4 regions of the Streptomyces rimosus genome follow, and region 4 is predicted to be linked to each of the others. Evidence: riboswitches for the same ligand, from Rfam matches in the RefSeq annotation. Region 4 holds a riboswitch; each other region holds the start of a gene.
The links. A riboswitch is a leader RNA that binds a small molecule or an ion and turns the genes downstream of it on or off. The one in region 4 is predicted to bind cobalamin.

Region 1: linked by a shared signal. The riboswitch ahead of nicT (Nickel transporter NicT) and the one ahead of cobN (cobaltochelatase subunit CobN) in region 4 are both predicted to bind cobalamin.
Region 2: linked by a shared signal. The riboswitch ahead of CP984_RS08845 (CoA-acylating methylmalonate-semialdehyde dehydrogenase) and the one ahead of cobN (cobaltochelatase subunit CobN) in region 4 are both predicted to bind cobalamin.
Region 3: linked by a shared signal. The riboswitch ahead of CP984_RS13245 (ribonucleoside-diphosphate reductase subunit alpha) and the one ahead of cobN (cobaltochelatase subunit CobN) in region 4 are both predicted to bind cobalamin.

The regions. Positions count from the first base shown of each region.
Region 1 covers NZ_CP023688.1:6,520,960-6,528,649, reverse strand. Annotated here, with positions in the region: gene CP984_RS28275 (L-tyrosine/L-tryptophan isonitrile synthase family protein) at 1-201, shown strand, start outside; gene CP984_RS28270 (ABC transporter ATP-binding protein) at 171-956, opposite strand; gene CP984_RS28265 (FecCD family ABC transporter permease) at 1,040-2,269, opposite strand; gene CP984_RS28260 (ABC transporter substrate-binding protein) at 2,269-3,366, opposite strand; cobalamin riboswitch at 3,570-3,782, shown strand; gene nicT (Nickel transporter NicT) at 3,781-4,998, shown strand; gene CP984_RS28250 (VOC family protein) at 5,114-5,614, opposite strand; gene CP984_RS28245 (DoxX family protein) at 5,681-6,232, opposite strand; gene CP984_RS28240 (hypothetical protein) at 6,402-6,626, opposite strand; tRNA gene CP984_RS28235 (tRNA-Val) at 6,815-6,886, opposite strand; gene CP984_RS28230 (coiled-coil domain-containing protein) at 7,074-7,690, shown strand, end outside.
Region 2 covers NZ_CP023688.1:2,145,801-2,153,490, forward strand. Annotated here, with positions in the region: gene CP984_RS08835 (hypothetical protein) at 155-871, shown strand; gene CP984_RS08840 (short-chain fatty acyl-CoA regulator family protein) at 1,060-2,466, shown strand; cobalamin riboswitch at 2,514-2,686, shown strand; gene CP984_RS08845 (CoA-acylating methylmalonate-semialdehyde dehydrogenase) at 2,892-4,391, shown strand; gene CP984_RS08850 (acyl-CoA dehydrogenase family protein) at 4,406-5,608, shown strand; gene CP984_RS08855 (enoyl-CoA hydratase/isomerase family protein) at 5,605-6,675, shown strand; gene mmsB (3-hydroxyisobutyrate dehydrogenase) at 6,672-7,631, shown strand; gene CP984_RS08865 (enoyl-CoA hydratase) at 7,628-7,690, shown strand, end outside.
Region 3 covers NZ_CP023688.1:3,250,518-3,258,207, forward strand. Annotated here, with positions in the region: gene CP984_RS13235 (TolB family protein) at 1-420, opposite strand, end outside; gene CP984_RS13240 (TolB family protein) at 466-1,785, opposite strand; cobalamin riboswitch at 2,089-2,252, shown strand; gene CP984_RS13245 (ribonucleoside-diphosphate reductase subunit alpha) at 2,413-4,866, shown strand; gene CP984_RS13250 (ribonucleotide-diphosphate reductase subunit beta) at 4,869-5,933, shown strand; gene CP984_RS13255 (transglycosylase domain-containing protein) at 6,077-7,690, shown strand, end outside.
Region 4 covers NZ_CP023688.1:4,772,909-4,780,598, reverse strand. Annotated here, with positions in the region: gene cobN (cobaltochelatase subunit CobN) at 1-3,407, opposite strand, end outside; cobalamin riboswitch at 3,446-3,593, opposite strand; gene cobG (precorrin-3B synthase) at 3,642-5,108, shown strand; gene CP984_RS20310 (precorrin-8X methylmutase) at 5,128-5,760, shown strand; gene CP984_RS20305 (precorrin-2 C(20)-methyltransferase) at 5,757-7,274, shown strand; gene CP984_RS20300 (hypothetical protein) at 7,441-7,690, shown strand, end outside.

The sequences.
Region 1 (7,690 bases), 1.7 Mb from region 4:
GACGCCTGGATGACGCCGTGGCACGCGTGCGTACTGCGGCAGGCCGACGGCGGCGTACGGCTGCTGCGCGCGGCGGACGCGGCGCGGCTGGGGCGCCTCGTCCACCGGGACGGCCGCCCGAGCCACTACGTGGAGGGAGCTGGGCGGCCGGCGCCGGTCCGGATGACGGCTCAGGTGCCGCCATCCGCGACCCGCCGCTGATCGACGGCGATCAGCGGGTCCCCCGTCAGCGGATGGTCGACCACCGTCGCCCGTACCCCGAACACCTCGGCCAGCAGCTCCGGCGTGAGCACCTCGCGCGGCGCGCCGGACGCCACCACCGCCCCCTCGGACAGCACATGCAGCCGGTCGCAGACCGAAGCCGCCGCGTTCAGGTCGTGCAGCGAGACGAGCGTCGTGCAGGCCCGGCCGCGCAGCAGGGCCAGCAGCTCGACCTGGTGCCGTACGTCCAGGTGGTTCGTCGGCTCGTCCAAGACGAGCACGTCCGGGGCCTGGGCGAACGCGCGGGCCAGCAGCGCCCGCTGCCGCTCCCCGCCGGACAGCGCCGAGAACCGCCGCCCGCCGTACCCGGCCAGTCCCACCTCGGCCAGGGCGCGGGCCACCGTCTCCCGGTCGGCGCGGTCGTCACCCGCGAACGCCCGCTTGTACGGGGTGCGGCCCATCGCCACCACCTCGTGGACGGTGAGTTCGAAGTCGCCGCCGCGTTCCTGGGGCAGGGCGGCGATGTGCCGGGCGGTACGCGTCGGCGGCATGGACCGGATGTCCTCCCCGGCCAGCAGCACCCGGCCCGCATCCGGCCGCAGGTGCCGGTAGACGGTACGCAGCACCGTGGACTTGCCGCTCCCGTTCGGCCCGATCACCCCCGCGATCTCCCCCGGCGCGGCCATCAAGTGCACACCGGCCACCACGCACCGGCCGGCGTAGGACACGTGCAGGTCCTCGATGTCGATACGCAGGCCGGGGGTGGGGCTTTGGTCTTCTACACGGGCATCCGTGAGTGCATCCGCATCGATGTCCGCTGCCGTCACCGGTTTCCGGCTCATGCCCCCACTCCCAACCGCCGGTCCAGCACGTAGAGCAGCACCGGCGCACCGATCAGCGCCGTCACCACGCCCACCGGCAACTCCTGGCCGTCCATGGCGGTACGGCACACGATGTCGACCACCACCAGCAGCAGCGCCCCGGTGAGCGCGGCCAGCGGCAGCAGCCGTCGGTGGTCGCCCCCGACGATCAGCCGGCACAGGTGCGGCACCATCAGGCCCACGAAGGCGATGGCCCCGGACACCGCGACCAGTACGCCGGTCAGCAGGCTGGTCACCACGAACAGCAGCCGGCGCAGCCGGACGACGTCCACGCCCACGCTCGCCGCCGTCTCGTCCCCCATGGTCAGCGCGTTGAGCGCGCGGGCACGTGCCTGGAGGACCAGCAGCCCGGCGGGCACGGCGAGCACCGGCAGGGCGAGCGTGCCCCACGTGGCACCGCCGAGGCTGCCCATCAGCCAGAACAGCACGCCGCGCGTCTGCTGTTCGTCCCCGGCCTGGAGGACCAGATAGCTGGTGAACCCGGCCAGGAACTGCCCGATACCAACGCCCGCGAGCACCAGCCGCAGCGGCGCGAAGCCGCCGCCGCGCCGCGCCAGCGTCCAGACCAGCGCGAACGCGGTGAGCGCCCCGGCGAAGGCGGCCAGGGACAGCCCCAAGCCCCCGCCCAGCCCGAACGCTCCTCCCGCTCCTCCTGCCCCTCCTGTTCCGAACAGCCCGTCCATCCCGGCCATGGCCCCCGCGCCCAGCACCATCGCGGCCACCGCGCCGAGCGAGGCACCGTTGGAGATGCCCAGCAGGTACGGGTCGGCGAGCGGGTTGCGCACCAACGCCTGGGTGGCCGTACCGACGAGCCCGAGCCCCGCGCCGACCAGCGCGGCGAGCAGCGCCCTGGGGACCCGCAGCTGCCAGACGATCAGATCGTCCGTACCGGGCCGCGGCGGCTCCCCGCCCAGCCGCCGGAACACCACCGACCACACCTCGCCCGGCGCGATGTCGGTGGCACCGAGCGAAACGGCGGCGGTCAGCGCGACGAGCAGGGCGAGGAGGAGCCCGACGGCGATCCAGAGCGTGTGGGCGGGGCTTGGGGGCGTACGAGTGGGGTCCGGGGCCTCATCGGTGGGGCCCGAGGCCGTACCGGCGGGGCTCGCGTCCGTACGAGCGGGCCTCGCGCCCGTACCGGCAGGCCCCGCGTCCGTACGGGCCCGCCCCGCAACCAACCGCCCCATCAGCGGCCCGCCCCGCCGGCAGCCACGCCATCCGTGCCCTCTCCGCCGCCCAGCCGGTCCGGATACAGCGTCGCCGCGATCCGCCGTACCGTATCGGCGTTGCCGACCCCCGCGATGGTCGTCCGCTCCGAGCCGATGCGCAGGAATTTCCCTTCCTTCACCGCGCGCAGCCCCGCCGTGGCCGGGAACGTCCGGAGGAATTGCTCGGCCTCACCGAACGCCTTCTCATTGGCCGCGGCGCTGCCCCGGTTCCGTACACCGAGCTGGATCCAGTCCGGGTCCTTGCCGACCACGTCCTCCCACGAGACCCGCTGGAAATCACCCGCGCAGTCCGCGAAGACGTTCCGCGCCCCGGCCTCGGTCAGCACCGCGTTCGCCACCTGCCGGTTGCAGACGGCCACGGGCTGCTTCGTTCCCGCGTCGAAATCGAAGAAGAAATACGACGGCCGTTTCTCCGCCGGTACGTCCGCGATGGCCTTCCGTACCCCGGAAACCTTCTTCTCCATCTCCGCCACCAGCTGCAACGCCCTCGGCGATGTGCCCGTGACCTGCCCGAGGCGCCGGATGTCCCCCTCGACCGCGGACAGATCCCGCTGCGGCACCTTCTTGCGCGGCGCGCATGCGGTCGAGGCCAGATAGACGTGCTTGATGCCCGCCGCGGCGAATTCCGTCTCGGTGGGGCCGGTCGCCGCCCCGCCCATGTTGCCCATCGAAGCGAACGTGTCGATGTAGAGATCGGCCCCGGAGCCGAGCAGTTTCTCCTTCGGGATCACCGTTTTGCCCAGGACCGGCACCCGCTGCGCCCGAGCATCGAGTTCACCCGGCAACGTGCCCTTGCCCGGCGGGAATCCGGTGCCGACAATCCGGTCCTCGACACCCAGCCGAAGCAGCATCTCCAGACTCGCCGCATTGCTCGTGACGATTTTCCGCGGCGCCGTGGAAAAGGTCGTCTTCCGCCCGTCGCAATCGGTGACGGTGACCGGAAAGCCACCCGCCGCGTCGTCCCGGCTGCCCGCCCTCCCGGACTCCCGCCCGTCGGCACTGCCGCACCCCGCGGCCAGCGCGGCCACCGCCAGCACCGTCACCGCCGCCGTCACCGTCCGGCCCTTCGCCCCCAACCCCGGTCCCGGCCCCACCACGTGCCCATTCATGCGAGGACGCATATGCCCGCTCTCCCTGCCTCTCGACTGTCCGACGGCCCGCCGGCGCGGGCCCGGATCAGGTAGTCGAGCAACCGGCGCCCCGGGTTCCCGAGGCAGTGGCCCGGTGGCCGGGGCGCTGACCGGCGGCAGCGACGGCGTTAGAGTGTCCGGGCCGTGGTGTTCGGGAAGACCGGTGACGACCGTAAGGTCCAGGCCGGAGCGGCCCTCGCCACTGTGATCGGGAAGTTCCCGCCCCTGTCCGTACGCGCCCTTCGCCGTACGGAGCCACTGGCCGCAGCCCGCGGCCGGGAAGGTTGGGGCGGGCGCGCACACCCGTCAGCCAGGAGACCGGCCACGGCATCTCACGAACTGATCCACGAGGTGCTGGAGCGTGACCACCGGATGCCCCTGTCCACAGATCCCCCCTACCCTTCTTCCCCTTCCCCCACTTCGGCCGCGTCGTCCTCAGCCGCTCCCGCCTCCCCCCTGCCCGACTTCCGCTGGCGGCGGCAGGACACCGTGCGGACCGCGGGGCTGATGGCGGTCATCGCCGGGCTGCACATCGTGGCCTTCGGCGTGCTCTTCCTGCTGGTCGTGCCGCACCACTACGCGGTGGGCTCGCAGGTCTTCGGCGTCGGCCTCGGCCTGACCGCGTACACCCTCGGCATGCGGCACGCCTTCGACGCGGACCACATCGCCGCCATCGACAACACCACCCGCAAACTGATGGCCGACGGCAAGCGGCCGGTCTCCGTGGGCTTCTGGTTCGCGCTCGGGCACTCCAGCGTGGTCGTCGCCATGGCGGCGCTGGTCGCCGGCGGCGCGCAGCTCGCGGGCACCCTGCTGGACGACGATTCGCGCGCCCACCAGGTGCTCGGCACCGTGGGCACCACGGTCTCCGGCGGCTTCCTGTACCTCATCGCCGCGCTCAACCTGGTCGCGCTGGCGGGCATCTGGCGGGTGTTCCGCGCCATGCGAGAGGGCCGGTACGACGAGACGGAGCTGGAGCAGCACCTCGACTCGCGCGGCTTCATGAACCGCGTACTGGGCCGCTTCACCCGCTCCATCACCCGGCCCGGCCAGATGTACCCGCTCGGTCTGCTCTTCGGCCTCGGCTTCGACACCGCGACCGAGGTGACGCTGATGGTGATGGCGGGCAGCGGCGCGGCGGCCGGTCTGCCCTGGTACGCGATCCTGGTGCTGCCGCTGCTGTTCGCGGCCGGAATGAGCCTGTTCGACACCCTGGACGGCACGTTCATGAACTTCGCGTACCAGTGGGCGTTCTCGAACCCGGTACGCAAGGTCTACTACAACCTCACGATCACCGGCCTGTCGATCGCCGTCGCGTTCTTCATCGGCACCATCGAGCTGGTCACCGTCCTGCACGACAAGCTGGACCTGAAGGACGGCGTCACCGACTGGATCTCGTCCATCGACCTGGACAACGTCGGCTTCATCATCGTCGGCCTGTTCGTGGTCGTCTGGGCGGCGGCCCTGGCGTACTGGCGCTTGGCCGGGGTGGAGAAGCGCTGGTCGGCGCGGGCTTCGGGAGCGGAGGCCGGGGCCGGGGCCGGGGAGGGTGGCTGACGAAGGCCGGGGGGGGACGGCTGACGGGGCCTGTGCCGGGGCGGGGGTGAGCCGAAGCGCTACGGAGCCGGCGAGGCGGTACGCGGTACGCCCCACCCCCTGCCCCTCCCTCCCCTCAGGTGGCCGACCCCGCCGCCGCCCCCGTCTTCAGGTCCCGCCCCCAGCGGGCCAGCTCCGCTTCGAGGTCGAGCGGGCGGAGCCGGTCCGGTTCGTCCGGGCCCGGCCAGTCCTCGCGCGGCACCCGCCACATCACCTCGAACTCGTTGCCGTCCGGGTCCTTCGCGTACACCGACTTGGACACCAGGTGATCGGTGGCGCCGACCAGCGCGACCCGCTGCGCCAGCTCCGCCGCCACGTCCGCCAGCTCGCCGAGGGTCCCGACCTCCCACGCCAGGTGGTAGAGCCCCACCCGGCCGTGCTCGGGCCCAGGGGCCGCGGCCCCCACCGCGAACAGCCCGAGATCGTGATCATTGGCCGTCCCCTCCGCACTGAGGAACGCGGCCCGCCCCGGAATCTCCGTATCCACCCGGAACCCGAGCGCCTCGCTGTAGAAGGCCACGGCGCGCGCCACGTCCCGTACGTAGAGCACCGCGTGATTCAACCGCCGTACCGCCACGTCAATCCCTCACCTTCCGCTGCTTACCGACATCTTCCCGACGTGCCCGCCCCCGCCCCGCGCCGCTCACTTACGGATCAGCAGGAACACGAGCGCCACGACCACACCGAGCACCAGGGCGGCCACGCCGTACGCCAGCCGGTGCGCGCGCAGGACCGGCAGCAGCCGGTCGACCGCGTACCGGCCGGGGCCGGTCAGCGTGAGCGCCGCCGCGCCCGCCGTGAGCAGCAGCTCGTACTCGACGCCCTCGGGCGCGAAGAACCCGCCGCCCCACTTCACCCCCAGCGCGTTCACCATCGTCCCGACGAGCGCCGCCCCCGCCAGCGGCGTCAGCAGCCCGAGCACCAGCCCGAGGCCGCCCAGCGTCTCGCTGAGACCGGCGACGACGGCCATGGCCTTGCCCGACGGATAGCCGCTGGCCGTGAAGAACTGCCCGGTCCCGTCCAGCCCGCCCCCGCCGAACCAGCCGAACAGCTTCTGCGCACCGTGCGCGGCCATGATCAAGCCGACCGCGAGCCGCAACACCAGCAGACCGATGTCGTACGCGTGCGGGCTCGCGGCATGGCGGTCGTCGATGCCGCTGCCGTAGTCACGGAGGGGGCTGAGGGGGGAGGTCATACGAACGCTCATTTCTGTCTGTGACCGGGCGGCCACCATCGGAAGTACTTGAAGTTTCAAGTCACCCTTCGAAGATACACATCACTTGAAACCTGAACAACAGGCCCACCGGCCAACCTCACCCCCCGAACCCCCTCACACACCCCCCGTAACCACCCCCACCCCCCACTCACCCCGAAGCCACCCAGACGTCCTTGCCCCCGCCCCGCCACTCGATGAGCCCCGGCGCATCCAGATCAACATCCTCGGCATCCGGCGCCAGCCCCGCCCGCCGCAAGAACTCGGCAACATCCCCCCGCCCATGCGCCAGCCCGACGATCTGCCCATGAACCGTCACCCGACGCCCACCCGAAGGCGAGGGCGGATGAACAATCACCGGCAAATGCACACCCATACCTTCAGCCTGCACCGCCCAAAAGCACCCCGCATGTCGGCTATAGCAGGGAAGGCGACGACAGCCGCCTCCCCGCACAACGCGCGGCCTGTAGGCGTGTGGACTTCCCGCGGACCCCGAAAACGACGAAGCCCCAACCGACCTCGGTTGGGGCTTCGATCTCACCGCTCAGATGCGGCTTCTCACTGTGGGCACAACAGGATTTGAACCTGTGACATCTGCTTTGTAAGAGCAGCGCTCTACCGCTGAGCTATGCGCCCTGGCTGAGCGGACAGGCTACCTTGCTTTCCGGGCTGCACTGCAAACCCGGGTTGTGGACGGCTCGGGGCGGGGGCCGTGGCCGCGCCGGATCCTGTCCTTGATCGCGAACCAACCGGCCGCTGTGTTCGTTCCTACTGGGTGGGAGAATGGCAGCCGGGCCAGGGGCGATGCGATCGGGAGAGGGATGTGACGGCGACACACACGCAGCCGCGCAAGCAGCGAGCACGCCGTGCAGTACGCCGTCGCCCCCGGGGCGGACCGCTCCGGGACACCGTGACTCTGCTCCTGCTGCCGCTGCCGTTGCTGGCCGCCGCGGCCCCGGCCGCCTTCGCGGGCGGCGGTACGCGGCGCTGGTTCGGGCGCGGGGAGAGCCAGCGCGCGGATGCCCAGGCGGCCAAGGACGCTGCCGCGGCGGCGTTCTACGAGCTGGACACGGCCCAGCGTGACCTGCGGATCTCCATAGAGACGATCACCGCGGTCGACCGTTCCCCGGCGGCCGTGCGGGCCGCGGAGGAGTACGAGCGTTTCGGGCAGCGGATCGACGAGGTCAGCCAGGGCTACATCAGCGCCGTCGACGCCCACGACCTCGACCGGGACGACCTCGACGCCGGCGCGGCTTCGCGGGCGCGCGCCGACCTGACCCGGGCCAAGGACGAGCTGGAGCGGGTCAAGGCGGACCTCGACCGCTTCGCGCAGGGGCTGGGGCCGCTGCTGCAGACCGCGGAAACGCAGCTGGCGCGGCTCGCGCCGGCGGTCGAGCGGGCCCGGCAGGCCCTGCTGGCCGCGAGCAACGCGCTGGATGC
Region 2 (7,690 bases), 2.6 Mb from region 4:
TTCCCGCGGCGGGAGGGGGCGGCATCGGTGCGGGTACTCAGAGGGGCGGTGGGCGCGTACTCAGCCGCCCCCGTGCCCGGCCCCCATACGAGTGGCCGAAAGCGTATGGGTAGAGTCCGCCCCTGCCGCGAAAGATCCACCAGGGGGACGCGAGATGAGCACGGTGTGGCTGTACGACCCGAGCCTGCGGGGCGGGCGCTGGGAAGCGCCGCCGGACGGGCGGGTGTTCCGCGAGATCCGGACGACGGTCGGCCAGGCAGCGCCGTACGACCGCAAGGCCGCGCGGACCGTCGCGTACGTCGAGCGGCAGCTGCCGTCCGGAGGCCATGACGCCTACCGCACGGCGCGCAAGGACGGTGTGCGCTCTTTCGCCCTGTGGGAGTCGCCGTATCGGGAGCGGCTGCTGGCACGCGTGGTCACGCGGGCCGCCGCCAAGGGGCAGCCCACGTCCTACGAGGTGCAGGACGCGGACGGCGCGTCCCTGGCGGTCGTCACGCGGACACCCGCCCGGAGCGACGGCGCGGGCCGGACCCGCTGGACGGTGCAGCAGACCGGCCGGGTACCCGCCGTCGGCCTCAAGGGGCGGCTCTTCTGGTGGTGGGTGTGGTGGCTGATCCTGCCCGTGCAGGTGCTCATCGCGGTCGGCAGCCTGGTGTCCGGCAGTGGTGACGGTGCCCGGATGCCGCGCCGTATCCGGTGGTACGCCGGCGGGCGGCGGACCCCGGTCCTGGACTGGGCGAGCGGCGTGGAGGACTTCGAGCTGGACGTACCGGCCGAGGGGTGGGACCCCCGGGTGACCGCCGCCCTCGTCGCCCTGCTGACCAGCCACGCCGGCCTTCTCGGCACGGCGTGGGACGAGGCGGAGCGGTAACGCCGCACTTGCGCGGGGCGCTCGGCCGGTGAACGCTGCAAATCTCCGCCCCCTGAGCGCCTGGTGTCGCCAACCAGCCCCCGCAGCAGAGTTCCGCCCCTCTCTCCTCCCTTCTGCCAAGGTTGCGAAGCCCCGCCACCCCGTACGGCCACTAAGGTGTGCCGCGCGGCAGCGACGGAGGGGGCACCGTGAGCAAGATCTACGCCGGGGCGCGGCTGCGCCGGCTGCGGGAGGAGCGCGGGCTCAGCCAGGCCGCGCTGGCCCGCGTACTGGCCATCTCGCCCAGCTATCTGAACCAGATGGAGCACGACTCGCGGCCGCTGACCGTGCCCGTACTGCTGCGGCTGACCGAGGCGTTCGGGGTGGACCCGGGGTTCTTCGCCGAGCGGGACGCCAGCCGGGTGCTGGCGGACCTGCGCGAGGCGCTGGCCGACGAGCTGGCCGCCGCCCGGGTCTCCCCCGCCGAGCTGTCCGAACTCGCCTCGCGGCAGCCCGCCGTGGCCTCCGTCCTGCTGGGTCTGGGGCGGCGCAACCGGGCGCTGACCGAACGGCTGGCGGAGGTGGCGGAGGGGCGGGACGGGGGTGCCGACCCGGCCGCGCCGCTGTCGCCGCACGAGGAGATTCGCGAGTTCTTCTACCGGCGGCAGAACTATCTCCACGAGGCGGACACCGCAGCCGAGGCGCTCGCGGCCGAACTGGGCATCCGACCCGGCGAGGTGGGACGCGCGCTGGCCGCCCGGCTCACCGAACGGCACGGCGTACGCCTCGTCGACACCCCCGACGGGCCGCTGCACCACTACGACCCGACCGCCCGGGTGCTGCGCCTGTCGGCGGGGCTGCGCCCCGGCCAGCGGGCCTTCCGCATGGCCACCCAGCTGGCGCTGCTGGAGGCCGGTGACGAGCTGTCGCGGCCCGCCTCGGAGGACTTCGAGGAGGGCTCGGCGACCTGGTCACTGGCCCGGATCGGCGTGGCCAACTACTTCGCGGCGGCGCTGGTGCTGCCGTACGGGCCGTTCCACGCCGCGGCCGAGGAGCTGCGGTACGACATCGAGCGGCTGACCGACCGCTTCGGCCTCGGCTACGAGACGGTGTGCCACCGGCTGAGCACCTTGCAGCGGCCGCGCCGGCGCGGGGTGCCGTTCTCGTTCGTGCGGGTCGACCGGGCGGGCAACATGTCCAAGCGGCAGTCCGCGACCGGCTTCCACTTCTCGCGGGCGGGCGGTACATGCCCGCTGTGGAACGTCTACGAGGCGTTCACCGCGCCCAGCCGCATCCATGTGCAGATCGCGGCGATGCCGGACGGCCGCCGCTACCTGTGGACGGCGCGTACGGTCACCCGGCATCGCGGCGGCTGGGGCGATCCGGGCAAGACCTTCGCCATCGGCCTGGGCTGCGAGATCCGGCACGCGTCGCGGCTCGTCTACTCCGACGGGCTGGACCTGGACAACGCCGCGGCGGCCACGCCGATCGGCATGGGCTGCCGGGTCTGCGAACGGCTGGAGTGCCCGCAGCGGTCCGTGCCGCCGCTCGGCCGGGCGCTGGCCATCGACGAGAACCGCAGCACGTTCGTGCCGTATCCGGTGCGGGAGGAGTGAGGCCGGCGGCCGGTCGCTCTGGACTTACTAGGACGTCCAACTATATGTTCGTGAGCACGGCCCGCGGTGCAGGGAAGCCGGTGCGAAACCGGCGCGGTCCCGCCACTGTGACCGGGGAGTGCGCTGCCGAGCAGGACGCCACTGACGCGAACGCGTCGGGAAGGCGGGCGGCGCGCGGTGATCCGGAAGCCAGGATACCGGCCGCGGGTGTTGTTCCGTGTTGTCCACGAGGATGGAGCAGACACGCATGGCACCGGTGCGTACCCACGGCCCAGGTGATCCGGCCCGGCCCGCGGCGCCGCCCGCGGACTGACGGTTCCACGCCTTTCGCGTCCCACGGCCCCGCCGCGTGCCGCGCGCCATCCGCGCCGCCCGCGCGCCCGGCCGTGCCATCCCCGGGTCTCACCTGACGAGAGCAGGCTCCCATGGTCCGAGAACTGACCCATTTCATCGGCGGCAAGCACACACCGGGAACATCGGGTGCTTTCGGCGATGTGTACGACCCCAACACCGGCACCGTGCAGGCCCGCGTCCCGCTCGCGGACCGGGCCGAAACGACGGCCGCGATCGCCGACGCGGCGGCGGCCCAGCCGGAGTGGGGCGAGTGGAACCCGCAACGGCGCGCCCGGGTGCTGCTCGATTTCCTGCGCCTGGTCGAGGGCGAGCGGGAGTCGCTGGCCCGGCTGCTGTCGAGCGAGCACGGCAAGACGATTCCGGACGCGCACGGTGACCTCCAGCGCGGGCTGGAGGTGGTGGAGTTCGCCGCGGGCATTCCGCACCTGCTCAAGGGCGAGTTCACCGACAACGCCGGGACCGGCATCGACGTGCACTCGCTGCGCCGCCCCATCGGCGTGGTCGCCGGGATCACCCCGTTCAACTTCCCCGCGATGATCCCGCTGTGGAAGGCTGCCCCGGCCCTCGCCTGCGGCAACGCGTTCGTGCTCAAGCCGTCCGAGCGGGCGCCGTCGGTGCCGCTGCGGCTCGCCGAACTGTTCCTGGAGGCGGGGCTGCCGCCGGGCGTCCTGAACGTCGTGCACGGTGGCAAGGAACCGGTGGACACGCTGCTGGAGGACCCGCGCGTCGAGGCGCTGGGCTTCGTCGGCTCGACGCCCGTCGCCGCGCGCATCTACGCGACCGCCGCGGCGCACGGCAAACGCGCCCAGTGCTTCGGCGGCGCCAAGAACCACCTGATCGTGATGCCGGACGCCGACCTCGACCAGGCGGTGGACGCGCTGGTCGGCGCCGGGTACGGGTCGGCGGGCGAGCGCTGCATGGCGGTCTCGGTCGCCGTACCGGTGGGCGAGGAGACGGCCGAGGCGCTGGTGGCGCGGCTCAAGGAGCGGATCGGCGCGCTGCGCATCGGCCGCAGCGACGACCCGCACGCCGACTTCGGGCCGCTGGTCGGCCGGGACGCGCTGGACCGGGTGCGCGCGTATGTCGATCTGGGCGTCACGGAGGGCGCCGAACTGGTCGTGGACGGGCGGGACTTCACGCTGCCCGGCCATGAGGACGGCTTCTTCGCGGGCGCCTCGCTCTTCGACCGGGTCACCCCGGACATGCGCATCTACCAGGAGGAGATCTTCGGCCCGGTGCTGTCGGTGGTACGGGCGGCGGACTACGAGGAGGCGCTGCGGCTGCCCACGGAGCACCCGTACGGCAACGGCGTGGCGATCTTCACCCGGGACGGGGACACCGCACGGGACTTCAGCCGGCGGGTGAACACCGGCATGGTCGGCGTCAACGTGCCGATCCCGGTGCCGGTCGCGTACCACACCTTCGGCGGCTGGAAGCGGTCCGGCTTCGGCGACCTGAACCAGCACGGCCCGGACGCGATCCGCTTCTACACCCGCACCAAGACCGTCACCTCGCGCTGGCCCTCCGGGGTCAAGGAAGGCGCGAGCTTCACCATCCCGACGATGGGCTGAGCGCGATGAGCGTCATGACCACCGCCACCACGGCCGCCTCCCTCACCCCGGACCAGCTCGCCATCGTGGAGACGACGCTGGACTTCGCGCAGGAGCACATCGCGCCGCACGCCGTGGCCTGGGACCAGGACAAGCACTTTCCCGTGGACGTGCTGCGCAGGGCCGCCGCGCTGGGGCTCGGCGGGATCTACGTACGGGAGCGGTCCGGCGGCTCCGCGCTGAGCCGGGCGGACGGCGTGCTGGTCTTCGAGGTGCTGGCCACCGCCTGCCCGTCCATCGCGGGCTACCTGTCCATCCACAACATGGTCGCCTGGATGATCGACCGGTACGGCGACGAGGCGCAGCGCGCCCGTTGGCTGCCCGGCCTGTGCTCGATGGCGGATCTGGGCAGCTACTGCCTGACCGAGCCGGGCGCCGGGTCCGACGCGGCGGCGCTGCGCACCCGCGCGGTGCGCGACGGCGACGACTACGTGCTCACCGGCGTCAAGCAGTTCATCTCCGGTGCCGGGACCTCGCGGGTGTACGTGGTGATGGCCCGTACCGGCGAGGACGGTCCCGGCGGCATCTCCGCGTTCATCGTCGAGCGGGACGATCCGGGACTGTCGTTCGGCCCGAACGAGAAGAAGATGGGCTGGAACGCGCAGCCCACCCGGCAGGTGATCCTCGATGAAGTGCGCGTACCCGCCGATCGGCGGCTCGGCGCGGAGGGCGACGGTTTCCGCATCGCGATGAGCGGCCTGAACGGCGGCCGGCTCGGCATCGCCGCCTGCTCCCTCGGCGGCGGGCAGAGCGCCCTGCACGCGGCGCAGGCGTACCTCGCGGACCGGGAGGCGTTCGGCGGACGGCTGCTGGACGCGCAGGCGCTGCAGTTCCGTCTCGCCGACATGGCGACGGAGCTGGCCGCCGCCCGCGCGCTGGTACGGCAGGCGGCCGAGGCGCTGGACCGGGGCGATCCGCAGGCACCGCAGCTGTGCGCGATGGCCAAGCGGTTCGCCACCGACACGGGCTACTCCGTCGCCGACCGCGGGCTGCAGCTGCACGGCGGCTACGGCTACCTGAGTGAATACGGCATGGAGAAGATCGTCCGCGATCTTCGTGTCCATCAGATCCTGGAAGGGACGAACGAGATCATGCGCCTGATCGTGGCCCGCGGGCTGACCGGAGCGGGGGCCGGCGGCAGCAGCCGCACCAAGGCCGGGACGGGGGCCGGCCGATGAGCGACGGCTCCGTACTGCTGCGGACGGAGGGGCGCGCGGCGTACCTCACCCTCAACCGCCCCAAGGCCCTCAACGCCCTCGACCACACCATGGTGCGCCGGATCGGCGCGGCGCTGGCCGGGTGGGAGCACGACCCGGCGGTGGAGACCGTGGTGATCGACGGCGCGGGTGAGCGCGGGCTGTGCGCGGGCGGCGACATCCGCGCCATCCACGAGGACGCGCGGTCCGGCGGCGGCGCGGCGTCCGCCGCGTTCTGGCGCGACGAGTACCGGCTCAACGCCCGTATCGCCCGCTACCCCAAGCCGTACGTCGCCGTCATGGACGGCATCGTGATGGGCGGCGGCGTCGGCGTCTCGGCGCACGGCAGCGTGCGGATCGTCACCGAGCGGTCCAAGGTCGCCATGCCCGAGACCGGCATCGGCTTCGTACCGGACGTCGGCGGTACGTACCTGCTGGCGCTCGCGCCCGGCGAACTGGGCACCCATCTGGCGCTGACCGGCGCGCCGGTCGGGGCCGGTGACGCGCTGCTGTGCGGGCTCGCCGACCACTTCGTCCCGTCGGAGGGGGTGGGACGGCTGGTGGCGGACCTCGCCACCGCCCCGGTGCCCGAGGTGCTGCCCCGCTACGTACGGGACGCGCCGGGCGGCGAACTGGCGGCCCACCGGGAGTGGATCGACCACTGCTACACGGCCGGCACCGTCGAGGAGATCGTGGACCGGCTGCTCGGCAGCGGCGTCCCGGAGGCCAAGGAGGCCGCCGAGACGATCCTCGCCAAGTCCCCCACCTCGCTGAAGGTGACCCTGGCCGCGCTGCGCCGGGCCCGCGATCTGGGGCCGCTGGAACGCGTCCTGGACCAGGAGTACCGCGTCTCGTGCGCGGCGCTGTCCGCGCCGGACCTGGTCGAGGGCATCCGCGCCCAGGTGATCGACAAGGACCGTGCGCCGCGCTGGTCCCCCGCCACCCTCGCCGAGGTCACGGACGAGGACGTGGCCCGGTTCTTCGCGCCGCTCGGCGACGACGAGCTGGGGCTCGCCGACGGTGCCGGTACGCAGGAGGTGCCGTGGTGAGCGCGTCGGCGGACAACGGGACCGGCACGGTCGGCTTCATCGGGCTCGGCAACATGGGCGGGCCGATGGCGGCCAACCTGGTCAAGGCCGGTCACCGGGTGACCGGTTTCGACCTCGTACCGGAGGCGCTGGCGGCGGCCGCCGAGGCAGGCGTGGAGCCCGCCGCCTCGGCGACCGCGGCCGCAGCGGACGCGGACGTGGTGATCACCATGCTGCCCGCCGGACGCCACGTCCTGGCGCTCTACGAGGACGGCGGCCTGCTCGCCGCGGCCCGCCCCGGCACCCTGTTCGTGGACTGCTCGACCATCGACGTGGCCGACGCACGCGCCGCCCACGAGGCCGCCGTACGCGCAGGTCACCAGGCACTGGACGCACCGGTCTCGGGCGGCGTGGTCGGGGCCGGAGCGGGCACGCTGACGTTCATGGCGGGCGGCGGCGCGGCCGAGTTCGCGCGGGCCGAACCGCTGCTCGCGGCGATGGGCCGGAAGGCGGTGCACTGCGGCGCGGCGGGCGCCGGACAGGCCGCGAAGATCTGCAACAACATGATCCTCGGTATCTCGATGATCGGGGTCAGCGAGGCGTTCGTCCTCGGCGAGAGCCTGGGCCTGTCCCATCAGGCCCTGTACGACGTGGCGTCCACGGCGAGCGGGCAGTGCTGGGCGCTCAGCGTCAACTGCCCGGTGCCGGGCCCGGTACCGGCCAGCCCCGCCAACCGCGACTACCGCCCCGGCTTCGCGGCTCCGCTGATGGCCAAGGACCTGGGCCTGGCCGCGGACGCGGTCCGCGCGAGCGGCGTACAGGCCGAACTCGGCCTGCGCGCCGCCGAGTTGTACGCAGCGTTCGCCGGGAACGAGGGAGCGGAACAGGACTTCTCCGGAATCATCCGAACGATCAGGCAGCAGTCCGGCGGCGCACCGACACCACAGCAGACCGAGCAGAACGGAACGCCCGCATGACCGACACCGTCCCGGCCGCCATCAAGGCGCAGCCGTACGAGACGATCCTCGTCGAACGC
Region 3 (7,690 bases), 1.5 Mb from region 4:
GTTGGTGTCGCCCGGCACGAGGTGGGCGGCGTCGGAGGCGAAGGCGACATACCGGCCGTCGGCGCTGATGGTGGGCGTGGACGACCAGGAGTCGGCCTGGGTGCCGTCGCCCGCGACGTTGACCCGTTCGACGGCGCCGGTGCGCAGGTCCTTCACGAAGATGTCCGACTGCCCGTTGGTGTCGCCGGGCACCAGGTTCGTCGCGTCGGAGGCGAAGACGGCGAACCGGCCATCGGCGCTGATCATCGAGCCGGACGAGCCGCCGTTGCCCTGCGTGCCGTCGGCGGCGACGCTGGCCCGCTCGGTGCCGGACGGCGGCGCGGGCTGCGCGGCGGCCGTCGTGGCGGGCAGCAGCGCGGCGAGCGCGCACACCCCCGTGACGGCGGCGAGTCTTCGTACGGTGCTGCGGGTGGACCTCATGGCGGGTTCCCCTCCTGATGGGTACGTGGATGCGTCGCCGTTGCGTCAGTGCGGGAGCCGGCGGACGAAGACATCGCCCGTCCCGTTCGTGTCGCCGGGCACCAGCCCGTCGTCGCGCGAGTCGAAGACCGCCAGCCGCCCGGAGGCGTCGGGCACCGCGGCATTGGTCCAGGAGGACGACTGGCCGCCGTCCGCGGTGACGTTGATCCGCTCGACCCGCCCGGTGCGCAGGTCGCGGACGAAGGCGTCCACCTGGCCGTTGGTGTCGCCGGGCACCAGGTTGGTCGCCGCCGCGGTGAAGAAGAGCCGCCGGTTGTCCGCGCTGAGCCGCCCGTCGGAGGACCAGCCGTTGCCCTGGGTCCCGTCGTGCGCGCGGGACACCAGCCGGGTGGTGCCCTTGTCCAGGTCGCGGTCGAAGATGTCGTAGGTGCGATTGGTGTCGCCCGGCACCACGTCGTCGGCCACGGAGGTGAAGACCGCGTGCCGGCCGTCGGGGCTGAGCCGCGGGAACGGCGACACGCCGACCACGGCGCCGGTCGAGCCGAGGCTCGCCACGCTCGTCCGCCCGGTGTCCAGGTCGTGGACGTACATGGGGTCCTGCGGCGGCGGGCGGCGGAAGCCGGGCCCGGCGGGGGTGAGATTCGTCGCCTTGGAGGTGAACGCCACCCGGCGGCCGTCGGCGCTGATCGACGGGAAGGCGGAGGGGCCGTCGGCCTGGGCGCCGTCGCTCGCCACACTGACGCGTTGCGTCGTTTTCTTCTGCACATCGTGGACGAAGATGTCCAGGCGCTCGTTGGTGTCGCCGGGCACCAGGTCCGCGCGGTACGAGCCGAAGGCGAGGTGGCGGCCGCTGCCGCTGAGGGCGAAGTTCTGCACCCCGTAGCCGTACGGGGACGTGCCCGCGCCCGCGGTGGGGCTCGTGGTGCGGCCGGTCAGCCGGTCGTGGACGAAGACGTCGCCCTCGCCGTTGGTGTCGCCGGGCACCAGGTTCGACGCCGAGGAGTAGAAGGCCACATACCGCCCGTCGGCACTGATCTCGGGCGACCCCGACAGGGCGTTGCCACGGGTGCCGTCACCGGCGACGCTGACCAGGTCGACCTTTCCCGTCCGTAAATCCTTGACGTGGACGTCCTGTTGGCCGTTGGCGTCGGCGGGTCCCAGATTGGTGGCTTCCGAGGTGAATGCCACGAACCGCCCGTTCGCGCTGAGCGTCGGACCGCCCGAGAAACCGTTTCCCTGCGTCCCGTCGGCGGCGACACTGACCCGTTCGGTCGCCGGGGCCGCCGGCCGCGCGGCAGCGGCCGTCGCGGGCAGCATCCCCGCCACGGCACACGCTCCGGCCAGCAGCCCCACGGTTCTGGCCACGCCACGCGCAGCACCGTTTCTTCGCATGTTCCCCCTCACATCACGTCCCCCACCCGCCCCGCCGGGCGACGGAGCAGACAAGGAGCCAATACGCTTCAGGAGTCCCGGTCAACGCATCAGGGACATTCCGCGCCACCAATACGCCCCCTGCATCAGCCCCTGTCCAGGAGGGCCGTCAGCCCCCGGCCGCAAGGCCCACAACGGCTCCAGGAAGCCTTCGCAGGGGCCCCGCAGAGCCCCTGCGAACGACGTTGGAACGGCTGCCGAATACCACGGCTCGGGACAACCCCGTTACAACGCGACACAAGATATGGGGGTGGGTGCACGAGGCAGCACAAGATGTATGCTCGTGCTCGCTGTCGTCGCAGGGGAATCCGGTGCGAATCCGGAACTGTCCCGCAACGGTGTACGAAGTGCGGCAATCCGCACCCGTGAGTCCGAAGACCTGCCCGCAGTACGCCCGCGCCACCCCCGGCGCGGTCGTCGATACGTCCGGGCCTCGCGGGTTGGGCCGGTGGACGCTGCGCGGTGTGCCCGCGCGCCCCTCGCCGTGCCAGGGGTGCCGCACGCCCGTACGCGGCCGTCGCGCTCCTCCCCCGGCCCCCGCCGAGTGAGGGAGAGCAGCACGTGACCATCGCGCCAACGGAGCCCGCGTCAACCCAGCAGGTCGTGCAGCCCGCGAAGGACACGAAGCCCCGGCAGGACGCCGGCGGCCGGGCCGGGGACGGCCCCGGCACCGCGCTGCTGCGCACGCTGACCGACCTCACCGCCGACCTGGACGCCACCGACCCCGGCAAGATCGCCGCCGCCGCGCTGCGCGGCCGCCACGCCGGCTCCGACGAGGCCGAGCTGCGCTCGCTGGCCATGGAGGCCGCCGCCGGCCTGATCGGCGACGAGCCGCAGTACTCCAAGCTGGCCGCCCGCCTGCTGACCCGCGCCATCGCGGAGGAGGCGGCCGCGGAGGGGGCGACCGCCTTCTCCGCCTCCGTCGCCACCGGCCACCGCGAGGGTCTGATCGCCGACGACACGGCCGAGTTCGTACGGACCCACGCGGCGCGCCTGGACGCGCTGGTCGACCGGGCCCTGGCGGACGGCGCCGACGACCGGTTCGGCTACTTCGGCCTGCGCACCCTGCACTCCCGCTACCTGCTGCGCCACCCGATCTCCCGGCAGGTCATCGAGACCCCGCAGCACTTCCTGCTGCGCGTGGCCTGCGGTCTGGCCGAGGACCACAGCGAGCGGGCCGTGGACGACGTCGCCGAGCTGTACCGGCTGACCAGCACGCTGTCGTACCTGCCGTCCTCCCCCACCCTGTTCAACTCCGGCACCCGGCACCCGCAGATGTCCTCCTGCTACCTGCTGGACTCCCCACTGGACGAGCTGGACTCGATCTACGACCGCTACCACCAGGTCGCACGCCTGTCGAAGCACGCCGGCGGCATCGGCCTGTCGTACTCCCGGGTGCGCGCCCGCGGCTCGCTGATCCGCGGCACCAACGGCCACTCCAACGGCATCGTGCCGTTCCTGCGCACCCTGGACGCCTCGGTCGCGGCCGTGAACCAGGGCGGCCGGCGCAAGGGCGCGGCCTGCGTCTACCTGGAGACCTGGCACGCGGACCTGGAGGAGTTCCTGGAGCTGCGCGACAACACGGGCGAGGACGCCCGGCGCACCCACAATCTGAACATCGCGCACTGGATCCCCGACGAGTTCATGCGCCGCGTCGAGGCGGACGCCGACTGGTCGCTGTTCTCCCCCAGCGACGTGCCGGAGCTGGTGGACCTGTACGGCGACGAGTTCGACACCGCGTACCGCAAGGCGGAGGCCGCGGGCCTGGCCGTCAAGCAGGTCCCGGCGCGCATCCTGTACGCGCGGATGATGCGCACCCTCGCGCAGACCGGCAACGGCTGGATGACCTTCAAGGACGCCGCCAACCGCACCGCCAACCAGACCGCCGAGCCCGGCAAGGTGGTGCACTCCTCGAACCTGTGCACCGAGATCCTGGAGGTCACCGACGACGGCGAGACCGCGGTCTGCAACCTCGGCTCGGTCAACCTCGCCGCCCACCTCGGCAACGAGGCCAACGGCTGGGAGGAGGCGATGGACTGGGAGCGGCTGGACGCCACGGTCCGTACGGCCGTGACCTTCCTGGACCGCGTGGTGGACATCAACTTCTACCCGACCGAGCAGGCCGGCGCCTCCAACTCGCGCTGGCGGCCGGTAGGTCTGGGCCTGATGGGCCTCCAGGACGTCTTCTTCCGGCTGCGGCTCGGCTTCGACTCGCCCGAGGCGCGCGAGCTGTCCACCCGTATCTCCGAGCGGATCATGCTGGCCGCCTACGAGGCGTCCGCCGACCTCGCCGAGCGGCACGGCCCGCACCCGGCCTGGTCCGCGACCCGTACGGCCCGCGGCGTGCTGCACCCCGACCACTACCCGAACGCCGAGCCGCGCTGGGCGGACCGGTGGGCGGCGCTGCGCACCCGTATCGCGGCGACCGGCATGCGCAACTCGCTGCTGCTGGCCATCGCGCCGACCGCGACCATCGCCTCGATCGCGGGCGTGTACGAGTGCATCGAGCCGCAGGTCTCCAACCTGTTCAAGCGCGAGACGCTGAGCGGCGAGTTCCTCCAGGTCAACGCGTACCTGATCGAGGAGCTGAAGGCGCTGGGCCTGTGGGACGAGCGGACCCGTGACGCGCTGCGCGAGGGCAACGGCTCGGTACAGGAGCTGGACTGGATCCCCGCGGAGATCCGCGAGCTGTACCGGACGGCCTGGGAGATCCCGCAGCGCGCGCTGATCGACATGGCGGCGGACCGTACGCCCTACCTCGACCAGAGCCAGTCGCTGAACCTGTTCATGGCGTCGCCGACCATCGGCAAGCTCAGCTCGATGTACGCCTACGCCTGGAAGCGCGGCATCAAGACCACGTACTACCTGCGCTCGCGGCCGGCGACCCGGATCGCCCAGTCCGCGCGCGGCACGGGCGGGGGCGCGCAGCCCGCTCCCGTACCCACCCAGGCGGCCGACCCCGAGGCCGTCGCCTGCTCCCTGGAAAACCCCGAGTCCTGCGAGGCATGCCAGTAACCATGACCACTACCCCTGAGAAGACCGAGACGTCCGCCGCCGCCTCGCACACCGCCACCACCGGCAGCAAGAACCTCCTCGACCCGGGCTTCGAGCTGACCCTGCGCCCGATGCGCTACCCGGACTTCTACGAGCGCTACCGCGACGCGATCAAGAACACCTGGACGGTGGAGGAGGTCGACCTCCACTCCGACGTCGCCGACCTCGCCAAGCTCTCGCCCGGCGAGCAGCACATGATCGGCCGGCTTGTCGCGTTCTTCGCGACCGGTGACTCGATCGTGGCGAACAACCTCGTGCTGACGCTCTACAAGCACATCAACTCCCCCGAGGCGCGGCTCTACCTGAGCCGGCAGCTGTTCGAGGAGGCCGTGCACGTCCAGTTCTATCTGACGCTGCTGGACACCTATCTGCCCGACCCGGACGACCGCGCCGCCGCGTTCGCCGCGGTGGAGAACATTCCCTCCATCCGGGAAAAGGCCGAGTTCTGCTTCAAGTGGATGGATTCGGTCGAGACCATCGACCGCCTGGAGTCGAAGGCCGACCGCCGCCGCTTCCTGCTGAACCTGATCTGCTTCGCGGCCTGCATCGAGGGGCTGTTCTTCTACGGCGCCTTCGCCTACGTGTACTGGTTCCGTTCGCGCGGCCTGCTGCACGGCCTGGCCACCGGCACCAACTGGGTCTTCCGCGACGAGACCATGCACATGAACTTCGCGTTCTCGGTCGTGGACACGGTGCGCGAGGAGGAGCCGGACCTCTTCGACGAGGAGCTGGAGCGCCAGGTCACCGACATGCTCAAGGAGGCCGTCGAGGCGGAGCTGCAGTTCGGCCGGGACCTGTGCGGTGACGGGCTGCCGGGCATGAACACCGAGTCGATGCGCGAATACCTCCAGTGCGTGGCCGACCAGCGCCTGCAGCGCCTGGGCTTCGCGCCGGTGTACGGCTCGGAGAACCCGTTCTCCTTCATGGAGCTGCAGAACGTCCAGGAGCTGACCAACTTCTTCGAGCGGCGTGCCTCGGCCTACCAGGTCGCCGTCGAGGGCTCGGTCTCCTTCGACGACGAGTTCTGATCCACCGTGCCGGGGCCGGTCCGCAGGTGCGGACCGGCCCCGGCCGTTTCTTTATGTCCGACGAATCCGGACCGGATTTGATGAGTCGATGACAACGCGCCGGCGACGGCAACCCTGCCGTATGCCGCCTGCTCTCCCGTTATATGAAGGGCAGCGAGCAACCGAAAAAGCGGTTCATCGACTATCCCCGCCGGGGCCGTAACGGATGGCGCCGGTGGCTGCCGTCCTGGAGACAGCAGCTCGGCGTCACGGCCATCGGCGCGGCCGGATTCGCCGGGCTCTTCGCCTTCGTGTACGCCCAGGTCGGCATCCCGGACGAGAACGCCGCCGCGCGCCAGGAAGCCACCGTCTTCTACTGGGCGGATGGCAGCCAGATGGTGACCGAGGGTGCCGTCAACCGGCAGAACGTGACCCTCGACCAGGTGCCCGACCCGGTGGAACACGCCGTGATCGCCGCCGAGAACGCGAGTTTCTACTCCGATTCCGGGGTCTCGCTCTCCGGTATCGCGCGGGCCGCGGTGAACATGGCCCAGGGCCAGGACGCGCAGGGCGGCTCCACCATCACCCAGCAGTATGTGAAGAACACGTACCTCTCGCAGGACCAGACGCTCAAGCGCAAGGTGAAGGAGTTCTTCATCGCGCTGAAGCTGGACAACCGCAAGTCCAAGTCGGAGATACTCCAGGGGTACCTCAACACCAGTTATTTCGGGCGGCATTCGTTCGGTATCCAGGCCGCCGCGAACGCGTACTACGGCATTCCGGCCAAGGACCTGGACCCCAGCCAGGGTGCGGCGCTGGCCGCGCTGCTCAAAGGGGCCGAGCAGTACGATCCGGCGCTGAGCGAGGCCAACCACCGGCGTGCGGTGGCGCGGTGGAAGTGGATTCTGGACCGCGAGGTGGAAACCGGTCGGATGAGCCGGGAGGAGCGCGCCCGGTACACACGGTTCCCCGAGCCGCGCAAACCTGTCACCCCGACCAGTCAGAGGGGCCAGACCGGCTATCTCGTCGACGCCGCGAAGAAGTATCTCAAGAGCCGTACCGGCCTGACCGACCGCGATCTCGCACGCGGCGGCTACCGCATTCACACCACCTTCGAGAAGGACAAGGTGACGCGGCTGACGAAAGCGGTGGAGGACGAGCGGCGCCGCAGTATCGACCCGAAGAAGCGGGCCGCCGACGCGCACGTGGAATTCGGTGCCGCGTCGGTACGGCCCAAGGACGGCGCGCTCGTCGCGCTCTACGGCGGTCCGGACGCCACACAGCACTTCGCGAACAACGCGGACACCGCGGGCGTACCGGCCGGCTCGGCCTTCAAGCCTTTCGTGATGGCCGCCGCGCTCCGCGACACCGCGCCCGAGAAGGCCGTCGCCGCGCCCGCTGACGCACCCGCCGCGGGCACGGCCACCGTGCAGGCCGCCGTACCGCCGGACCTGTACGACGGCCTGGTGACCTCCGCACATCCGCCGTTCGTCGCCGCGGGCCGGCGTTTGGGCCTGGAGAAGGTACGGGATCTGGCGATCGAGGCGGGCCTGCACAAGACGAGCCTGGCGCGCCTGGAGCCCACCTTCCCGCTCGGCACCTCCACGCCCAGCGCGATCCGGCTGGCCGGCGCGTACTCGCTCTTCGGCAACGACGGCAGCCGGACCGAGCCGTACTCAGTGACCAGGGTGGAACACGACGGCACGCCGCTGCCGGGCCTCACGCCGCCCGCCCCGCGCCGCGTATTGACGCCCGGGGCGGCGCACGGCATCAACTGG
Region 4 (7,690 bases):
GCGGCCAGCTCGAAGGCGCCCTTGTAGCCGTGGCGGCGCATCGCCTCGATCCAGCGCGGGTTGACCACGCGGGCGCGGAAGACGCGGGAGGTCTCCTCGACCAGCGTGCGGGTGCGGACCGTCTCGGGCCGCGTCGAGTCGCCGATGTACGCCTCGGGCGCGGTGCCCTTGAGCGCGCGCACGGTCGCGACCATGCCGCCGTGGTACTGGAAGTAGTCGTCCGAGTCGGCGATGTCGTGCTCGCGGGTGTCGGTGTTCTTCGCCGCCACCGCGATGCGCTTGTACGCGGTCTCCATCTCCTCGCGCGCCGGGCAGCCCTCCAGGCCGCGCCCGTACGCGTAGCCGCCCCACACCGTGTAGACCTCGGCGAGGTCGGCGTCCGTACGCCAGTCACGCGAGTCGATGAGCTGGAGCAGGCCCGCGCCGTACGTGCCGGGGCGGGAGCCGAAGATGCGGGTGGTGGCCCGGCGCTCGTCGCCGTGCGCGGCCAGGTCGGCCTGGGCGTGGGCGCGGACGAAGTTGACGTCGGCGGGCTCGTCCAGGGAGGCGGCGAGCCGTACGGCGTCGTCCAGCAGGCCGATGACGTGCGGGAACGCGTCGCGGAAGAAGCCGGAGATACGCAGCGTCACATCGACGCGCGGGCGGCCCAGTTCGTCGGCGGGGATCGGCTCCAGGCCGGTCACACGGCGCGAGGCGTCGTCCCACACGGGCCGGATGCCGAGCAGCGCCATCGCCTCGGCCACGTCGTCACCGGACGTACGCATGGCGCTGGTGCCCCACAGGGACAGGCCCACCGAGGTCGGCCAGTCGCCGTGGTCGGTGCGGTAGCGCTCCAGGAGGCTGTCGGCGAGGGCCTGGCCGGTCTCCCAGGCGAGCTTGCTCGGTACGGCCTTGGGATCGACCGAGTAGAAGTTACGTCCGGTCGGCAGCACGTTGACCAGGCCGCGCAGCGGCGATCCTGACGGGCCGGCCGGGACGAAGCCGCCGGCCAGCGCGTGTACCGCGTGGTCGATCTCGTCGGTGGTGGCGGCCAGGCGCGGCACGACCTCGCGCGCGGCGAAGGCGAGGATCGCCGCCACCGGCTCACGCTGCGCCTCGGGCAGCTCCGCGGTGACCCGCTCGACGGCCGCGAGGTCCCAGCCCGCGTCGTCCATGGCCTGCACCAGGCCGCGGGCCTGCTCCTCGACCGCGTCGGCGGTCGTACGGGTCGCGGCCGACTCGTCCAGGCCCAGCGCCTCGCGCAGGCCCGGCAGCGAGGACGTACCGCCCCAGATCTGCCGGGCGCGCAGGATGGCGAGCACGAGGTTGACGCGCGCCTCGCCCTCCGGCGCGCCGCCGAGCACATGCAGCCCGTCGCGGATCTGCGCGTCCTTGACCTCGCACAGCCAGCCGTCGACGTGCAGCAGGAAGTCGTCGAAGCCCTCGTCGTCCGGGCGCTCCTCCAGACCGAGGTCGTGGTGCAGCTTGGCGGCCTGGATCAGCGTCCAGATCTGGGCACGGATCGCGGGCAGCTTCGCCGGGTCCATGGCGGAGATCGCCGCGTACTCGTCGAGCAGCTGCTCCAGGCGCGCGATGTCGCCGTACGACTCGGCGCGGGCCATCGGCGGTACGAGGTGGTCGACGAGCGTGGCGTGCACCCGGCGCTTGGCCTGGGTGCCCTCGCCCGGGTCGTTGACCAGGAACGGGTAGATCAGGGGCAGGTCGCCGAGGGCCGCGTCCGGGCCGCAGGCGGCGGACAGGCCGGCGTTCTTGCCGGGCAGCCACTCCAGGTTGCCGTGCTTGCCCAGGTGGACCATGGCGTCGGCGCCGAAACCGCCGTCCTCCTGGGAGGCGGCGATCCAGCGGTAGGCGGCCAGGTAATGGTGCGACGGCGGCAGATCCGGGTCGTGGTAGATCGCGATCGGGTTCTCGCCGAAACCGCGCGGCGGCTGGATGAGGATGAGCAGATTGCCGCGGCGCAGGGCGGCCAGCACGATGTCGCCGTCCGGGTTCCGGCTGCGGTCCACGAACATCTCGCCGGGCGGCGGGCCCCAGTGCTCCTCGACCTGCTCGCGCAGCTCCCGCGGCAGCGTGCCGTACCAGCGCTTGTAGTCGGCGGCCGGGATACGGACCGGGTTGCGGGCGAGCTGCTCCTCGGTGAGCCACTCCTGGTCGTGGCCGCCCGCCTCGATCAGCGCGTAGATCAGCTCGTCGCCGTCGCCGGACTCCAGGCCGGGCACGGGCTCGTCCCCGTAGTCGTAGCCCTCTTCACGAAGGCGGCGCAGCAGCGCCACGGCGCTCGCCGGGGTGTCCAGGCCGACCGCGTTGCCGATGCGGGAGTGCTTGGTCGGGTACGCGGACAGCACCAGCGCCAGGCGCTTGTCGGCGGGCGCGATGTGGCGCAGCCGGGCGTGGCGGACGGCGATGCCGGCGACCCGGGCGGCGCGCTCGGGGTCGGCGACGTACACCGGCAGGCCGTCCTCGTCGGTCTCCTTGAAGGAGAACGGGACGGTGATCAGCCGACCGTCGAACTCGGGCACCGCGATCTGGCTGGCGGCGTCCAGCGGCGACAGGCCCTCGTCGTTCTCCTCCCAGGCGCTGCGCGGCCCGGTCAGGCACAGGGCCTGGAGGATCGGCACGTCCAGCGCGGCCAGCGCGCCCGCGTCCCACGCCTCGTCGTCGCCGCCGGCCGACGCCTCGGCGGGCTTGGTGCCGCCCGCGGCCAGCACGGTCGTCACGATCGCGTCGGCGGCCCGCAGCTCCTCGATCAGCTCCGGCTCGGGCGCCCGCAGCGAGGCCACGAACAGCGGCATCGGACGGCCGCCGGCCTCCTCGATCCGCTCGCACAGCGACTCCACGAAGGCGGTGTTGCCGCTCATGTGGTGGGCGCGGTAGTAGAGCACGGCGACCAGCGGGCCGGTCGCGGCGCCCGTGTCGTCCGTACGCGCCACGACCTCGCCACCGGTACGCGCCTCGGCCGCCAGGTGCTTCGAGCGCTCCAGGTGGCCCCAGGAGGGCGCGGCGGCCGGCGGCTCGAAGCCGTGGCCGGTCAGCAGCACGGTGTCGGACAGGAAGCGGCCGAGCTGCTCCAGGTTGGCGGGGCCGCCGTGCGCCAGGTAGGCGTGGGCCTCGGCCGCGATGCCGATGGGGACGGTGGACGCCTCCATGAGCTGCGCGTCGGGCGCCTGTTCGCCGGTGAGCACCACGACGGGGCGGGGCTGGTCGGCGGCGAGGAGCTGGTCCAGGCCCTCCTGCCAGGCCCGCAGGCCGCCCAGGAGCCGGACGACGACCAGGTCGGCGCCCTCCAGGAGGCCGGGCAGCTCCGCCAGGTCGAGGCGGGCGGGGTTGGCGAGCCGGTACGGCACGGGACCGGCGGCCGCACGGGCGCTGAGCAGGTCGGTGTCGGACGTCGACAGCAGCAGGATCATGGCGGCGACTGGCCTTCCTCGGGGTCCGCGCCCCGGGCGGTGTTCACGGACGGCGGGAGTTCCTGGCTCGCCCGGCGGTGGCCGGGCTCACAGTGGCGGGACCGCGCCGGATTTGCACCGGGCTTCCTCCCTTGGCGCCGTCGCTGGCGTCCGATGGGCCAGCTGACCCACCGACCTGCATAGTAAGGGCTGCCGCCGACAGCCGGGCGGGGGACCGCCCGAGCCATCGTCGGTATGCTCGCCGCCATGCCGCCCACCCCCGCGATACCCCCGCATCGGGACGAATCCCTCGTACGGGATGGCGGTGACGCCTGCGCAGGCGGCGGCCGCGAGGCCCGCGTACGGGACGTACGGAACCGCGATGGCGCCGCCGTACAGGAGCGCGGCGACGCCGTCGTACGGGACCGTGGCGACGCCTGCCCCGGGGCGCTGCGGCTGCATCAGGCCGCCGACGGATACCTGGCCCGACTCCGCCTTCCGGCAGGGCGCCTGACGCCCCACCAGGCGCGCGTCCTGGCCGACGCGGCGGACCGTCTCGGCGATGGCCACCTCTCCCTCACCTCCCGCGGCAACGCGGAGCTGCGCGGCCTCGGTGCCGACAGTGCCGCGTCCCTCGCCGGCCTCCTGCGCGCCGCCGGTCTCCTCCCCTCCGACCAGCACGAACGCGTCCGCAACATCGTCGCCTCACCGCTCGCCGGGCTGGACGGACAGGGCGCCGACGGCGGCGCCGCCGTCCAGGACTGGGCCCGCGAACTGGACCGCCTCCTGTGCGCGAGCCCGACGGCCCCCGCCCTCTCCGGACGCTTCCTCTTCGCGCTGGACGACGGCCGCGGGGACGTGGCCGCGCTCGGCGCCGATGTGACGTTGATCGCAGAAGCGGGCGGTACGGCGCTGCTGCGCATCGGCGACGACCCCGAGGCGCTGCGGCTGCCCGGCCATGACGCACCGCGCACGGCCCTGGCCGCCGCGGAAGCGTTCCTCACCGTCGCCCGGGAAGCGGGCAACGGCTCCTGGCGCGTACGCGAGCTCCCGCCGGGTTACGACGCCGCGACCGTCCGCGTACACCTGTGTACGCAACTCCCGGAGCCCTGCACGACCGCCACGCCCCCGGCCCCCACCCGGCCGTCCCCGCCCCGGCCGGGCCAGGTCACCGCCCCCGACGGCACCCGGGCCCTCTCCCTCCTCGCCCCCCTCGGCCGCCTCACCAGCGCCCATCTGCGGGAACTGGCCGCCATCGCCGCCCAGGACGGGGCCGGCGAACTCCGTATGACACCCTGGCGCGGCGTGGTGCTGCCCGGCCTGTCCCCGGAGACGGCCGGTCCCAGGCTGCGCGAACTGGCGGCGGCCGGCCTGGTCACCGATCCCGCCTCCCCCTGGTACGGACTCGGCGCCTGCACCGGCCGCCCCGGCTGCGCCAAGTCGCTGGCCGACGTACGGGCGGACGCGGTGGCCACCCTGCGAGCGGGGGGCGCCACCGAGCCGCTGCCCGTCCACTGGTCGGGCTGCGCCCGCCGCTGCGGCCACCCGCACGGCGCGTGGGTCGATGTCGTGGCGACCGGCGACGCCTACGAGGTGTCTGTACGGGGCACCCGCGACGGGGCGGCCGCCGCGACCACCGTCCCCACGACCGAACCCGGCCGCCTCGCCGACGCCGTCGCGTCGGCCCGCGCGGCCACCCGCACGACCCCCACCACGACATGACCGAGGGCAACGAAACACAGTGAGCGAGTTCGACTACGAGAAGGACGGGGCGGAGATCTACCGCCGGTCCTTCGCCACCATCCGCGCCGAGGCGGACCTCGCGCAGCTGCCCGAGGACGTCAGCCGGGTCGCCGTCCGGATGATCCACGCCTGCGGCATGACCGACCTCGTACGCGACCTGGCGTACTCCCCGCAGGTCGTGGCCCGCGCGAGCGAGGCCCTGCGGGGCGGTGCCCCCATCCTCTGCGACGCGAACATGGTCGCCAGCGGCGTCACCCGCAAGCGGCTGCCCGCGGACAACGAGGTGATCTGCACCCTCGCCGACCCGTCCGTACCGGACCTGGCGAAGCGCATGGGCACCACCCGCAGCGCCGCCGCCCTCGAACTGTGGCGGGACCGCCTGGACGGCGCGGTGGTCGCCGTCGGCAACGCGCCCACCGCCCTGTTCCGCCTCCTGGAGATGATCGAGGAGGGCGCGCCCCGCCCGGCCGCCGTCCTCGGCATACCGGTCGGCTTCATCGGCGCCGCCGAGTCCAAGGACGCGCTGGTGCAGCACCCGTCCGGCCTGGAACACCTGGTGGTACGCGGGCGGCGCGGCGGCAGCGCGATGGCCGCGGCGGCGATCAACGCGATAGCGAGCGTGGAAGAGTGACCGAGCAGCACACCACCCCCGGCCCGGGACGCCTGTACGGAGTCGGCCTCGGCCCCGGCGACCCGAACCTGATGACCCTGCGCGCCGTCGAGGTCATCGCCGCCGCCGACGTGATCGCGTACCACAGCGCCCGGCACGGCCGCTCGATCGCGCGCTCCATCGCCGAGCGCCACATCCGCCCCGACCACATCGAAGAACGCCTGGTCTACCCGGTCACCACGGAGTCGACCGACCACCCCGACGGTTACCGCGGCGCCCTCAACGACTTCTACACCGAGGCCGCCGCTCGCCTGGCCGCGCACCTCGACGCGGGCCGCACGGTCGCCGTACTCGCCGAGGGCGACCCGCTCTTCTACGGCTCGTACCAGCACATGCACCAGCGCCTGGCCGACCGCTACGAGACCGAGGTCATCCCCGGCGTCACGTCGGTCAGCGCGGCAGCCGCCCGCCTCGGCAAACCGCTCTGCGAAGCCGACGAAGTCCTCACCATCCTCCCCGGCACCCTCCCCACCGAGGAACTGACCGCCCGCCTCGCCGCCACGGACGCCGCGGTCGTCATGAAGCTCGGCCGCACCTTCCCGTCCGTACACCAGGCGCTCACCGACTCCGGCCGCCTCCCGGAGGCGGACTACGTCGAACGCGCGACGATGCCGGGGGAGCGGACGGCACCCTTGTCGGAAGTGGACCCGCCCTCCGTCCCCTACTTCTCCGTGGCCGTGGTCCCCAGCCGCATCGCCACCCCGCCGCCCCCTCCGGCCGCCGGCTCGGTCGTGGTCGTCGGCACCGGCCCGGCCGGCCCCCTGTGGCTCACCCCCGAGTCCCGCGGCGCCCTCGCCTCCGCCACCGACCTCGTCGGCTACACCACCTACCTCGACCGCGTCCCCGTACGCCCCGGCCAGGCGCGCCACGCCTCCGACAACAAGGTCGAGTCCGAACGCGCCGAACTCGCCCTCGACCTGGCCCGCCGGGGCCGCCGGGTCGCGGTCGTCTCCGGCGGCGACCCCGGCATCTTCGCCATGGCGACGGCCGTCCTCGAAGTGGCCGCCCAGGAGCCCTACCGCTCCGTCCCCGTACGCGTCCTCCCGGGCGTCACCGCCGCGAACGCCGCAGCGGCCCGCGCGGGCGCGCCCCTCGGCCACGACTACGCGGTGATCTCCCTCTCCGACCGCCTCAAGCCGTGGGAGGTCATCGCCGACCGCCTGCGCGCGGCCGCCACCGCCGACCTGGCGATGGCCCTGTACAACCCCGGCTCCCGCACCCGCACCTGGCAGGTCGCCAAGGCCCGCGAACTCCTCCTGGAACACCGCTCCCCCGACACCCCGGTGGTCATGGCCCGCGACGTGGGCGGCCCCACCGAATCCATCCGCGTGGTCCCCCTCGCCGCCCTCGCCCCCGAGGAGGTCGACATGCGCACGATCCTCCTGATCGGCTCGTCGCAGACGGAGTCGGTACGGCGGTCCCCGGAGGACGACCGGGAGACGGTGTGGACGCCGAGGCGGTATCCGGAGGGGTAACCACCCGGGGCGGGCCCGCCCACCGGTCGAATACCCGCCACAAGCCCCCGCCCCTCCGGGCAAATCCAGCCACGGAGGCACCGCGCCGACGTAGATCCCTTAGCGTCGGCGCGGTCCGCCCGTACGGCGGTCAACTCACCGGACACGCAAGCGGGGGCGGCACCACATGACCGGCAAACCGAAGAAGAAGCACGCGCACTTACGGCTACGGGCCACCGCCGCTGCCTCCACCACGCTCCTGCTCGCCCTCTCCACCACCGGCTGCGCCGCCGGGGAGGAGCGCTGCGGCCCGGCGCCCGCTACGCGCTTTCGCGCCGCGCATTTCTACGGCACTTGGAGCTTCCCAAAGGGGTACATCGAACTCAGCAACCTCGGTGGAAAGCTGGGGCAGACGTTCACCACCCGCGGTTGGCCGA